Regions from separate parts of the Microbispora sp. H10670 genome, predicted to be linked through region 1. Evidence: riboswitches for the same ligand, from Rfam matches in the RefSeq annotation. Region 1 holds a riboswitch; the other holds the start of a gene.
The links. Region 1 has a riboswitch for thiamine pyrophosphate ahead of thiO (glycine oxidase ThiO). Riboswitches for the same ligand answer to the same signal wherever they lie in the genome.

Region 1 (6,321 bases):
GCCCGCCGCGTGCTCCAGCAACGCGGGGCCGGGCGCCGGGCGGCCCGGCTTGGTCGGCGTGGGCCACACCGGCCCGCAGCAGAAGTAGTCCACGCCCGGTTCCGTCGCGGCGGCCGACGCCTCGGCCGCCGAGTGGGTCGACCTGCCGACGAGCACGCCGGGACCCAGGATCTCCCGGGCCACGGAGACCGGGAGGTCGTCCTGGCCGAGGTGCAGGATGTCCGGCCGGGCGGCGTACGCGACGTCCGCCCGGTCGTTCACCGCCAGCAGCGCGCCGTGCCGGTCGCAGGCCGCGCGGAACACCTCCAGCAGGTCCAGCTCCTCGCGGGCCTCCAGGCCCTTCTCCCGCAACTGGACGATGTCCACGCCGCCGGCCAGGACCGCGTCGAGGAAGTCCTCCAGGTCGCCGCGGTCCCTCCTGCCGTCGGTGCAGAGGTAGAGCCTGGCCTGCGCGAGCCGTCGCCGGGTGTCGTTCACCCGACCAACAATGCCATGCGGCGGACGGTCAGAAGCCCAGCGCCTGGGCCCTGCGCTTGACCTCGGTGTGCCGGCCCTTGACGATCGCGTCGATCGGCGCACCCGGTAGCGAGTCGTCCGGGGTGAACAGCCAGCGGATCGACTCCACCTCGTCGTACCCGGCGTCGGCCAGGACGGTCAGCGTGCCGGGCAGGCCCTTGAGCACCTCGCCGTGGGCGACGAACACCGACGGGATCTGCGGCTGGCCGCCTCCGCTCCGCCGGGCGCCGACGAGCTTCTTGTCCTTCAGGAGTTGCTTGGTGCGGCCGATGCTGAGCCCCAGCTTCTCGGCCGCCTGCGAGAGGGGGAGCCACTCCCCTACGAGCTGGTCGGTCTCCCGGTCGATCTGCGCAACAGTAAGCGTCACGGAACCACCATTACCACATGCGAGCCGTCGGGAAACACCTCGATTACGTCATAATGCAGTCGCGGAGCGGCACGGCCGGATCGGCCACCCGCCGGGGGTCGAGCCTCCGGCCGCCCTCCACCAGGCGGCGGCCCTGCACCACGTCGCGCGGCAGGTCCACGGTGAACACCGCGGCGAGCCGGTCCTCGGGGGTCAGCCAGCACACCGCCCATTTCCCGTCCGCGCGCGGGTCGCCGCGCAGCAGCATCCGGTCGTCCGCGGTCGGGTGGCCGGCGAACTGCAGCATGTGGTCGAACTGCTCCGACCAGAAGTACGGCACGGGGTCGTAGACCGCCTCCTCGCCCAGCAGCGTGGCGGCGGCCGTGTCGGGGGCCTGGAGCGCGGTGTCCCAGTGCTCGACCCGCAGCCGGGTGCCGAACCTGCGCGACCACCAGTTGGCGCAGTCGCCCACCGCGACCACGTTCGGCAGCGACGTGCGCAGGTGCTCGTCGACGACCACGCCGTCGTCGAGCCGTACGGCCGAGCCCTTGAGCCATTCGACGGAGGGGCGCACCCCGACGCCGGTGACCACCACGTCGGCGGGCACCCGCGCGCCGGACATGAGCGTGAGCCCGTCGGCGTCCACCGTGCCGACCATCGCGCCGAGGCGCAGCTCGACGCCTGCCCGGGCGTACCAGCCGATCGTGTGGCAGCCGACCGCGGAGCCGACCGCGGCGGCGAGCGGGCTCTCCCCCGCCTCCACCACCGTCACCGCGCACCCCGCCCGGGCCGCCGCGGTCGCGACCTCGGCGCCGATCCAGCCGGCGCCGATGACGGCCACGCGGGCGCCGGGCACCAGCAGCTCGCGCAGCGCGAGCGCGTCGTCGATCGTGCGCAGCACGTGCTGGTGGCCCTCTCCCCGCAGCCGGATCGGGGCCGCGCCGGTGGCGATGACCAGGCCGTCGTACTCCAGCTCGCCCTCGGTCGTCTCCAGCACGCCGTTCCGCAGGCCCTTGGCGGCCGTGCCGAGGCACAGCCGCACGTCCATGGCGTCGAGGTCGGAGTCGACCACGGTGGAGTCGGCGTCGCCGAGCAGCACCGCCTTCGACAGCGGCGGGCGGTCATAGGGGCGATGGTGTTCCTCGCCGATGAGCGTGATGCGCCCGGTGAACCCCCGGGACCTCAGCGCCTCGATGCTTCGCACGCCGGCCAGGCCGGCACCCACCACCACGACGTGATCCACGCCTTGACCATAGATTGTCAACGGGGGGACTGGCCAACCGGCTCCCCATAACGAGTTGGGCAAGGAGCGCGCACATCTCCGGCAGCCCCGGTTGTGAGCCACGTCACGCTCGCCCGGGCGAGCGCCGAACCGGGCGATCCGCCGGTATCGGCCACGTACTACGCTGTTGGGCGTAAGACGCGCGGGAGCCCGGCGGACCGGGCTGAGAGGAGAGCGTACGGCTCTCGACCGCCCACCACCTGATCCGGGTAATGCCGGCGAAGGGAGCGCGGTGTCCTCCACACGGCCCTCCGGAATCGAGCCCGGCCACGACGTCGTGATCGTGGGAGGCGGCGTGGCGGGCCTCGCCGTCGCGTGGCGCACGGCGCGGCGCGGACTGTCGGTGGCCGTGGTGGACCCCGCGCCGGGAGGCGGCGCCACCCACGCCGCCGCCGGGATGCTCGCGCCGGTCAGCGAGGTGACCTACACGGAGGAGCCGCTGCTGCGGCTCGGGCTGGCGTCGCTGGCCGCCTGGCCGGCGTTCCGGGCGGAGCTGGAGGACGAGTCCGGCGCCGAGCTCGACTACCGCACCGAGGGCACGCTGGAGGTCGCCCGCGGCGCGGACGACATGGCCTTCCTCGACGACCTCGCGGCCTTCGAGCGCACGCTCGGCCTGCGGGTGGAACGCCTGACCGGGCGCGAGTGCCGTTCCTTCGAGCCGATGCTGTCCCCCTCGGTGCGCGGCGGGCTGCTGGCCCGCGACGACGCCTGGGTCAACCCCCGCAGGGTCGTGCGCGCGCTGCTGACCGCGTTCGAGAAGGCGGGCGGCACGCTGGTGGCCGAGCGCGCCGCCGGGATCGTCCTTCCCGGCCGGGGCTTCCCGTCGGTGCGGCTGGCGTCCGGCGGGACCGTCCCGGCCGGCCGGGTCGTGGTGGCCGCCGGCTCTTGGTCGGCCTCCCTGCTCCCCGGCCTGCCCGTGCGGCCGGTCAAGGGGCAGATCCTCCGGCTCCGGGGTCCCAAGGGGTTCCTCACCCGGTGCGTACGGGGGCTGGTGCACGGTTCTCCCGCCTACCTCGTCCCCCGGGGCGACGGGGAGATCACTCTGGGCGCCACCTCCGAGGAGCTGGGATACGACGCGCGGGTCACCGCCGGCGGGGTGTACGAGCTGCTGCGCGACGCCCGCGAACTGGTGCCCGGCCTCACCGAGCTCGAACTGGCCGAGACGGCCGTCGGGTTCCGCCCGGGGACCCCGGACAACCTTCCGCTCATCGGCCCCGCCGGCCACCCCGGCGTCCTCGCGGCGACCGGGCACGGCCGGAACGGCGTGCTGCTGGCCCCGATCACCGCCGAGGCCGTCGCCGCCCTCCTCACCGGCGGCGCGGTGCCGGAGGCCGCCCTTTCCTGCGACCCAGGGAGATTCCGCGAATGAAGGTCACGATCAACGGAGACCCGGCCGAGCTGCCGGAGGGGGCGACGGTGGGCGACGCCGTACGGATCCTCACGGCGCTCACGTCCGGCGTCGCGGTGGCGGTCAACGGCGAGGTGGTGAGCCGCAGTGCCTGGGACTCCACCCAGGTGGAGGACGGCGACGGCGTCGAGGTGCTCACCGCGGTGCAGGGAGGATGACAGGAATGACGGAACAGGACGCGTCCGGCGACGTCTTCGTGCTCGGCGGGGAGAAGTTCGCCTCGCGCCTGATCATGGGGACCGGCGGCGCGCCGTCGCTGGAGGTGCTCGACCAGGCGCTGGAGGCGTCCGGCACCGAGCTGACGACCGTCGCGATGCGCAGGCTGGACCCGGCCGCCCGCGGCTCGGTGCTCGACCTGCTGCGGGCGAGGAACATCAAGGTGCTGCCGAACACGGCCGGCTGCTTCACGGCCGGCGAGGCCGTACTGACCGCCCGGCTGGCCCGCGAGGCGCTGGAGACGAACTGGGTCAAGCTGGAGGTCATCGCCGACGAGCGGACCCTGCTGCCCGATCCGATCGAGACCTTCGACGCGGCGGAACGGCTGGTCGCCGACGGCTTCGTCGTGCTGCCGTACATCGGCGACGACCCCGCGCTGGCACGGCGGCTGGAGGACGCCGGGTGCGCGGCGGTGATGCCGCTCGGCGCCCCGATCGGCTCGGGCCTCGGCATCCGCAACCCGCACAGCATCGAGCTGATCGCCGAGGCCGCCACGGTGCCGGTGATCCTCGACGCGGGGATCGGCACGGCCAGCGACGCGGCGCTCGCGATGGAGCTGGGCTGCGACGCCGTGCTGCTCGCCAGCGCCGTGACGCGGGCGCACCGGCCCGGCCTCATGGCCGCCGCCATGCGGCAGGCGGTCACGGCCGGACGGCTCGCCCGCCTGGCCGGGCGCATCCCCCGCCGCCGCTACGCCGAGGCGTCCTCCCCCTCTCGCCCCGCCTGACCGCACCGGCCCGGCGTCCTTCCGGTTCGGACGCCGGGTAAGGCGGGTTTTAAGATGGAGAACGGCTTTCCGGGTGGCGCGGAAAGGGCCGCGTCAGGTCTCGGTTTGGGATTCGGGAACACGCCCGGCGGCAAATCACCCGTAAACTCGGGCGGGTGGACACGACGCTAACCGATCCGCTCGTGGGGCAGCTGCTCGACGGGCGCTACCGCGTCGAGTCCCGGATCGCCCGGGGCGGCATGGCCTCCGTCTACCTGGCTCTGGACGTCCGGCTCGACCGCACGGTCGCCGTCAAGGTGATGCACCGTTCACTGGCCGAGGACCCGCAGTTCGTCCAGCGGTTCATCGGCGAGGCAAAGTCGGTGGCGAGCCTCTCGCACCCGAACATCGTGCAGGTCTTCGACCAGGGCACCGACGGGGCGAACGTCTACCTGTCGATGGAGTACGTCCCCGGCAGGACGCTGCGCGACATCCTGCGCCGGCGTGGCCGCCTCCCGGCGCGCGAGGCCCTGGAGATGGTCATCCCGGTGCTCGCCGCCCTCGGCGCGGCCCACCAGGCGGGGCTGATCCACCGGGACGTCAAGCCCGAGAACGTGCTGCTCGCCGACGACGGCCGGGTGAAGGTCGTGGACTTCGGCCTGGCCCGGGCGATCGAGGCCACCAACCAGACCAAGACCGGCATGATGATCGGCACGATCGGCTACATGTCGCCGGAGCAGGTCACGACCGGCCTCGCCGACGCGCGCAGCGACGTGTACGCCGCCGGGATCATGCTGTTCGAACTGCTCACCGGGCGCCAGCCGTACGCCGGTGAGACGCCGATGTCGATCGCCTACCGGCATGTGCACGAGACCGTGCCCGCGCCGTCCTCGGTCGTGCCCGGCATCCCGCCGCAGATCGACGCGCTCGTCACCGCGGCCACCGACAAGGATCCCGCCCGGCGCCCGGCCGACGCGACCGCCATGCTGGTCGCCGCGGTCGAGATCCACCGCACGCTGCCGAAGACCGGGCACACCGGCGGGCACGCCCGCCCCGGCGTCGCGGGCGACTCCGCGACGGGCTCTGCGACGGGCGCGCACAGCATGGCCGGCACGGGGGCGCACCGCGCGCCCGCCGCCCCGGCCGGCGCGACCCCCGCGTCCGGCACGGCCGGGCACGCGCAGCTCGGCCACACGATGATCCAGCCGCGCACGGACCTGCTGACCGGCCCCATGACCGGCCCGCCGGAGGCGGGAGGGCGCCGCGGCACCCGCAGGGCCAGACCGGTCTGGTTCCTCTCCGCGCTTGCCCTCGTCATGCTCGCGGGCGTCGCCTTCACGGGCTGGTGGTTCTCCGAGGGGCGCTACACGAAGGTGCCCGACCTGGTGAACAAGCCCCTCACGGTCGCGCGGCAGGAGGCGCAGAACCACGGTTTCGAGGTCCAGGTCCTCAAGCCGGTGTTCGACGACAAGATCCCCAAGGACGTCGTCCTGAACACCGAGCCCGGGCCGGGCGCCGAGGTGGTCAAGGGAGCGGTGCTCAAGCTGGTCCCGTCGGCCGGGCCGGAGACCATCCCGGTGCCGAAGGTCGAGGGCCTCAGCCTCGCGGACGCCCGGGCCAAGATCGCCGAGGCCGGGCTGACGCCCGGGCGGGTCAGCCGGAGCGCGAGCGAGACCGTCCCGCGCGACCAGGTCATCCGTACCAACCCGCTGGTGGGCAAGCGCGTCAGGAAGGGCGGCGCGGTCAACTTCGTGGTCAGCGCCGGGCTGCTCATGCCGGACGTCACGCAGATGATGCGCGACCAGGCGGAGAAGTTCCTGCGGGACAAGGGCTTCAACGTCCAGATC
Region 2 (6,321 bases), on a different contig from region 1:
AACTGTAACTAAATACGTCCCTACAAAGAGTTGGGCCGGTTAGGTATAGTACTTCTCCCTCATAATATTCGAGCTGCCATACGGCGCCGAGGAAATACTCGGAAGCAGTAGCGCCAGCGATGCGATTGCGTGTTACCGAATCGTTGTATGCTTGAATCTTGGCATGGAATTCTCAGGAGCCAAGTCCCTTGCCGTCGGCTGGGGCGTCGGCAATCGCGCCGCCGCTAGCGAATTTGATCGCTTCTGTTGCGGTTTGATAGCAGGTGGGCTGCAATTGCTGCTTGGTGGAACCTGAAGTATTAGCGTCTAGGCGTGCTACGCAGAACGCCCCCTTCGGGTTCTTGAACGGCGCCTGTTCCGCTCCGTCGGCACTGGGGTCAGCATGGGCAGGAACTCCGACTATGAGGCTAAGGGCCGCAGTGCTGGCCAGCACGCCTGCACCCTTGAGTGCCCGACGAATAGAATAGTTGAGCATATTACTCCCTTATCTTTCTCGGTATCTCTAAGGAGTAAAACACGATGATGATCACTGCGTCAAGCGGAACTTTCTGTGACACGGTGTGAACCTACGGCAGTCCGCCGTGGTCCGGTTTAGGTAGCTGGTCGGGCTGGGGGTTATGTGAGGCGCTGATTCCTTCCCCGAAGCGGCGGCCGCCTTGCTCGCCATCTCCGGCGGGCGATTGTGAACGCGATCGCTTATTTTCACGGTGGCCAATATTCTCACGGTGGCCGACCGCATCGCGCCGACCACTGCGGAACGTCAATGACCTCAACCTGACCGGTGATGATGTCCTGCCGCCGCAGTATCAGAGCGACCAGCGTTGAGACACTAAGGAGCTGGGCGGCCTGCGGCATAGCAGCACTCCTACGTCCATCCCGTCTGCCTGCCGTCGACCCCACCGCGGAGCGACAACGGGCCGGCGACGGAGGTGCAAGCCCGGCTTGACGTGTCCCTTCGCCTGGGCACTTTCCAGGGTCATCGGATGCCGACGGTCGCAGCCGGGCTTGCAGCGGCGGCGGTCTGCTCGGCTTGCCTGGGGTCGATGGCGGGCGGGATGGCTCCCACATCAGCCACCCACAACCCGCACTTGTTCGAGGCCATCCCGGAGCCGGAGCGCCCCCGCCGGAGGCGTCACCATGTGCGGCGCGGCACGTGGCGGCTGTTCCAGCTCAGCCCGCTGCCCCGTGAGCAGACCTGTACTGTCGCGCGGCGGCCCGCCTCGACTCGTCCGCGCCAGCCGTCCGGCGTGCTTTTAGCCGGCCGCCGGGAGCGCCAGCGGGAGGCGGCGGCGTTGCCGTGACGGGGGCGCGCGCGGCCCGGCTTCGGGCCGCCTTGAAAACGTACGGAAAGTACACCCAGCCCTGAGGATCCGCCGGCCCCTCCATACCAGGGTCTAGCAGCAGGTCGCGGGCGGTTTCGTACAGCTGCAAAGTACAGCTACCTCTATGCACTCAGCTGTACTCCGGCGGACGACGACGGACGGTAGTAGTGAGACGGACGTGATGTGTCTCACTGTGGTCAGAGTGCCTCTGATGAGGCAGGATGAGGGCGCCAACTGCATAGGAAGTCGCGGGAGCTCGGGGCACCGGGCTGAGAGGGCAGCTAAGCCGCTGCCGACCGCCTGAACCTGTCCGGATAATGCCGGCGTAGGGAGCGTGTGATGACCGCCGTCGTCGACGACGCGCATGCGGAGGTTCCGCTCACCCTGGACGAGGAGGTCCCGAAGACCCTCGGCCTGCTCGACCAGGGGGCGTTCTGGGCCAACCTGGGCGTCAGCCTCCTCGGCTTCTCGGGGGCGCTGTTCCTGCTCGATCCCCTGGGCGGCAGGCCCCTGACGTTCACCGCCGCGGTGCTGGCCGCCGTGGTCGGCAGCCTCGTGGGCACGGCGATGGTCGGCCTCGCGGCGATCCCCGGCGCCCGGACCGGCCGGCCCGCCATGGTGCTGCTGCGCGGCCTGTTCGGGGCCCGCCTGTCGTACGTCCCGACCGTGCTGAACATCGTGCAGATGCTCGGCTGGGGCGCGTTCGAGCTGTGGGTCATCGCGCAGGGCGCGCAGGCGCTGTCGGGGACGGCGGTGCCGTACGCGGTGTGGGCGGTCGCGGCGGGCGCGCTGACGATCGCACTGACGATCCGGCCGCTCGGCGCGCTGCGCCTGCTGCGCCGCTACGTCACCGCTGGCGTCGTGGTCGCGATGATCTGGCTGTCGGTCGCCCTCTTCACCCGGGGACCCTCCGTGGGCGGCGGCTCCTGGGACGCCTTCGCCCCGGCCGTCGACTACGTGATCGCGCTGTCGGTGTCGTGGGTGCCGATGGCCGCCGACTACGCGCGGCACTCGCGGTCGAGCGGCGCGGCGTTCACCGGGGTGGTGGCCGGGTACACGATCGCCCAGGTCGCCTGCCTGGCCCTCGGCATCGCCGCGCTGGCGCTGGTGGGCAACGACCCCGACAAGGTGTGGGACCCGTTCGTGGCCGCCCCGCTCGGGCTCCTGTTCTTCGGCGTCCTGGTGCTGCGCGAGGCCGACCAGTCGTTCGCGAACGTCTACTCGACGACCGTGTCGATCCAGAACCTCGCGCCGCGCTGGGACCGCCGGGTGATCTCGGTCGTGATCGGCGTGCTCACCACGCTGATCGCGCTGCTCGCCGACGTGAACTCCTACGGCGCGTTCCTCACCGTGATCGGGGCGGTCTTCGTGCCGATGTTCGCGGTCCTCGTGGTCGACTACTTCCTGCTCGGCGGGGCCGCCCGGTGGAACACGGCCGAGGACGCCCCTTCGCGCTGGCCGATGGTCGTGCCGTGGGTCCTCGGGTTCGCGGCGTACTGGATCGTGACGGTCACCCCGACCGTGGCCTGGTGGGACGGCCTCTGGGCCGACGTCCGCGACGCGGTGGGGTTCGTCCACCAGCCGTGGATGAACGCCGCGCTCGCCGCGTTCCTGGTCGCCGCGCTGGCGACGGCGGCGCTGTCCGTGCCCGGCCGGCTCGCCCGGCGCCGGGCCTGATCGCACAGGGTCTGATCGCACGGGCGCCTGAGCCCGTACGGCTGATCAGGGCAGCGCGCCCTCCAGGCGGAGCAGGTGCTCCTTGGCCGCCTTGCCGCCCGCGTACCCGCCGAGCGAACCCGGGCCCTCCACGGCGCGATGGCAGGGCATGAGCAGGCAGAGCGGGTTGCCGGACAGGGCGCCGGCCACCGCGCGCGGCGCCTGGGGCCGCCCGATCCGCTCGGCCATCTCCTGGTAGGTGGTCACGCTCCCGTACGGCACGCCCTGCATCAGCTGGATCACGGTGCGGGAGAAGCCGGTGACCAGGCGCGGGTCCACGGAGAGCGAGAAGGTGCGCAGCCTGCCGGTGAAGTACGCGTCGAGCTCACGGCGCAGGGGATCGAGGCGGCGCGGGTCGGGCCCGATGAACGAGCCGACGGCGCGGGTCACCCGGGCGAAGACCGCGTGCTCGTCCTCGTAGGTGCAGGCGAGCACGCCGCGCGCGGTCACCGCGAGGACCAGGCGGCCGACCGGCGTGTCCGTGGTGCCGAACGCCACCTCGGGCGGGGCCAGGCCGACGTAGCCCGGCGTGGTCACGCGGAGCAGGGCTTCGAGGTCCTCGGTGGACATGGGCGCCCAACTTTCTGTTCATCGCGTGGAGGCAGCGTATCGGAGCGTTCGTGAGGGGCTCGAGAACGCCGCCGGGCCGGCCGGGTTCACCGGGCTGACCAGGGCGGGCGATGCGGAGGATCTCCACTCCGGCGGCACGGTCCGGAGCGTGGCGTCGCGATTTGGCGACTGATCTATTGTCCAATGTGCACAAGCTGTGATCCGGGGCACGGTTTCCCGGCTGATACGACGGGGCATTTCGGTCGTACTGGGTTGTGCAAGGGGAAACGTTGTGCAAGGGGAGTCGGGGGAATCGGGGAGGTGAGTGCGTCGAGCGTCGTGATGCTGCCGTACGCACCGTCGAGCGTCGCCGTCGCACGTCAGCGCCTCAGCGCCGAACTACAGGGGGCGGGGCTGCTCGCGACCGCCGTCGACGACGTGGTGCTCATCTTGAGTGAACTGCTCAGCAACGCCCTGCGGCACGCCCACCCTCTCCCGTCCGGACAGCTCAGGGTGGCCTGGTACTGCTCGGACAGCCAGGTCGAGGTGGCCGTGAGCGACGGCGGCGCCTACACCGAGCCGCGGGCGGGCCGTCCGACGCTGTCGTCACTGGGCGGCCGGGGGCTGGGCATCGTGGAGTATCTCGCCGAGCGCTGGGGGGTCCGGCACGAGGCGGAGATCACCACCGTGTGGGCCGTCGTCCTGGTCGCGACCCCGGACCGTAACGGACATCAGGGTCCGTCCGAAACCCGCATTCTGCGCGAGGTCGGCTGAGCGCCCCCCGTCGGCTGGTGGTCGGTCAGCCGGTGGTCAGGAGTCACGGTCGGCCGAGAGGGTGCTCCAGGCAGAGCAGGTCGTCGCGCGCGTCCCACGACGGGACGACCGCGAAGCCGAGCCGCTCGTAGAGCGCGATCGCCGTCGCCCGCCACCTCCAGACCGACAGCCGTACGGAGCGCAGGCCGGCCTCCCGCGCCCGGGTCAGCGCGGCCCGGACGAGCGCCCCGGCCACGCCCCTGCCGCGTTCGTCCGGGTCCACCCAGAGCCGCTTGATCTCCGCTCGCCCGCCGACCGGCTCCGTCAGCACCACGCAACCGATCAGCACCGCGCAGCCGATCGCGGTCCCGGCGCGGCGCGCGACCAGCACGACGTCCCGCGCGAAGGCCGCTCCGGGGTCCTCGACCTCCGCCCGGTATCGCTCGGGCAGCTCGGCCACGCCGGGCACCGGGACGCCCTTCTCCTCCTCGGTGCGCAGGTGATAGGCCGCGAGGAGCGCGCGCAGCCCCTCCCGGCCGTCCCCGCCCGCCCACGTGCTGATCGAGTACGCATCGGTCACAGGGAGCAGGATTCCATCTCACCCCTGATCGCCCGGGCGCCGGCCCCGGCGGCCTAGGCGGCCCGGGGGTAGAGCACCGCGCGCTCGGCGGTCGCCCAGGCGGTGCTCACGAGCAGGTAGACGCCCGCCGCGAGGGGCAGGAAGGCCGCCGCGAGCACGGTCCAGAACGGGAGCAGGACCTGCAGGCGCCGCATCGGAGCCGCGGGCTCCACCCGGCGGGCGGCGAACACGGCCACGACGGTGAGCAGCGCCAGCAGCGCGGCGAAGACCACCACGGGCGGGCTCAACAGGCCCGCGCCGGCGACCGCCGCCCCCAGGTGCTCTCCCAGCGGCACTCCCAGCACGCCCTGCGCGAGCAGCAGGTTCGGATGCCCCGCGATCGTCACGGTGGTGAACAGCCGGTAGGTGACCATGAAGAACGGCATCTGCGCGAAGCCCGGGAGGAATCCGGCGAACTGGCTGGTGCCCTCCGCCGCGTACAGCGCGTTCACCTCCCGCATGAGCCGCTCCGGGTCCTTCTGCCACCGCTTGCGGAGCTTCTCCACCTGGGGAGCGAGCCGGACCCGGACGCGCTGAGCACGGGCGACGCGGATGCTCAGCGGCAGGAGCGCCAGCCGTACGGCGAGGGTGACGAGGACGATCGCGAGCCCGGCGCCGGTGGCGTGGCTGAGCGCGTCGATGAGCCGGTAGGCGGGGTCGAGCACGAAGTCGAACATGGGGAAGCCTTTCGTCTGAATTCAGGGCATGACGAAGGCGCTCGCGACCGGATCGGTGGTCAGGCGAGCGCGAGGCTTCCTGATGGTGCGCGGGGACGGGGGCGGCCGGGCGCGCCGGGATCGCGCAGCCTCACCATCGCCGTCTCACCGTCGTACGAACGTCTGCCCGGGCCCCGCACGACGGCGGGGACCCCGGTCAGCCGGGAGAGCATCCAGGCGAACACCAGCACGGCCACCCCGGCCACGCCGGCGAAGGCCATCACGGAGGGCACGGCGGAGCCGCCGGCCAATCCGGTGACCAGTTCGGCGAGCAGCCGGACGAGTGACGTGACGGCGGCCTGGAGAGCGTTCACGTCAGCGGGACATCTTCCCCACGACGGTGACCGCGAGCACGGCGACGGCGGCGACGATCCCGATGATCAGCAGGAACTTCAGCGTCGCGAACAGTGCGGGGATGACGAATGCGAACACCAGCCACAGGGCCAGCAGGATCCCCAGAACGGTCAGTACGGTACGGGCCATAGGCACACGCTACGCGGTAGGTCCGACAAGCGCGAGCTTGATCCAAACGAGTCCTACTACCCGCTGCCGCCGAGGTTTCACGTGAATCATCGTGATCGGCGCTGTTTTCCACCGACTCGCGTGCGCTGGAAGATCCCGGGCCCTGCGGTGGCGCTGGTCCCGC

Region 2: it holds a riboswitch for thiamine pyrophosphate, as region 1 does, so the genes downstream of both, HHX33_RS02430 (purine-cytosine permease family protein) here and thiO (glycine oxidase ThiO) in region 1, are expected to answer to the same signal.

Annotation. Positions count from the first base shown of each region.
Region 1 is NZ_JABBWW010000012.1:129,087-135,407, forward strand. Features, by position in the region: gene thiE (thiamine phosphate synthase) at 1-477, opposite strand, end outside; gene HHX33_RS18845 (Rv2175c family DNA-binding protein) at 506-883, opposite strand; gene HHX33_RS18850 (NAD(P)/FAD-dependent oxidoreductase) at 927-2,105, opposite strand; TPP riboswitch at 2,277-2,388, shown strand; gene thiO (glycine oxidase ThiO) at 2,377-3,513, shown strand; gene thiS (sulfur carrier protein ThiS) at 3,510-3,710, shown strand; gene HHX33_RS18865 (thiazole synthase) at 3,707-4,495, shown strand; gene pknB (Stk1 family PASTA domain-containing Ser/Thr kinase) at 4,651-6,321, shown strand, end outside.
Region 2 is NZ_JABBWW010000001.1:501,441-507,761, reverse strand. Features, by position in the region: gene HHX33_RS02440 (hypothetical protein) at 173-475, opposite strand; gene HHX33_RS02435 (hypothetical protein) at 1,056-1,301, shown strand; TPP riboswitch at 1,561-1,671, shown strand; gene HHX33_RS02430 (purine-cytosine permease family protein) at 1,662-2,999, shown strand; gene HHX33_RS02425 (methylated-DNA--[protein]-cysteine S-methyltransferase) at 3,045-3,608, opposite strand; gene HHX33_RS02420 (ATP-binding protein) at 3,909-4,361, shown strand; gene HHX33_RS02415 (GNAT family N-acetyltransferase) at 4,405-4,920, opposite strand; gene HHX33_RS02410 (YidC/Oxa1 family membrane protein insertase) at 4,974-5,636, opposite strand; gene HHX33_RS37025 (DUF6412 domain-containing protein) at 5,696-5,989, opposite strand; gene HHX33_RS02400 (hypothetical protein) at 5,991-6,158, opposite strand.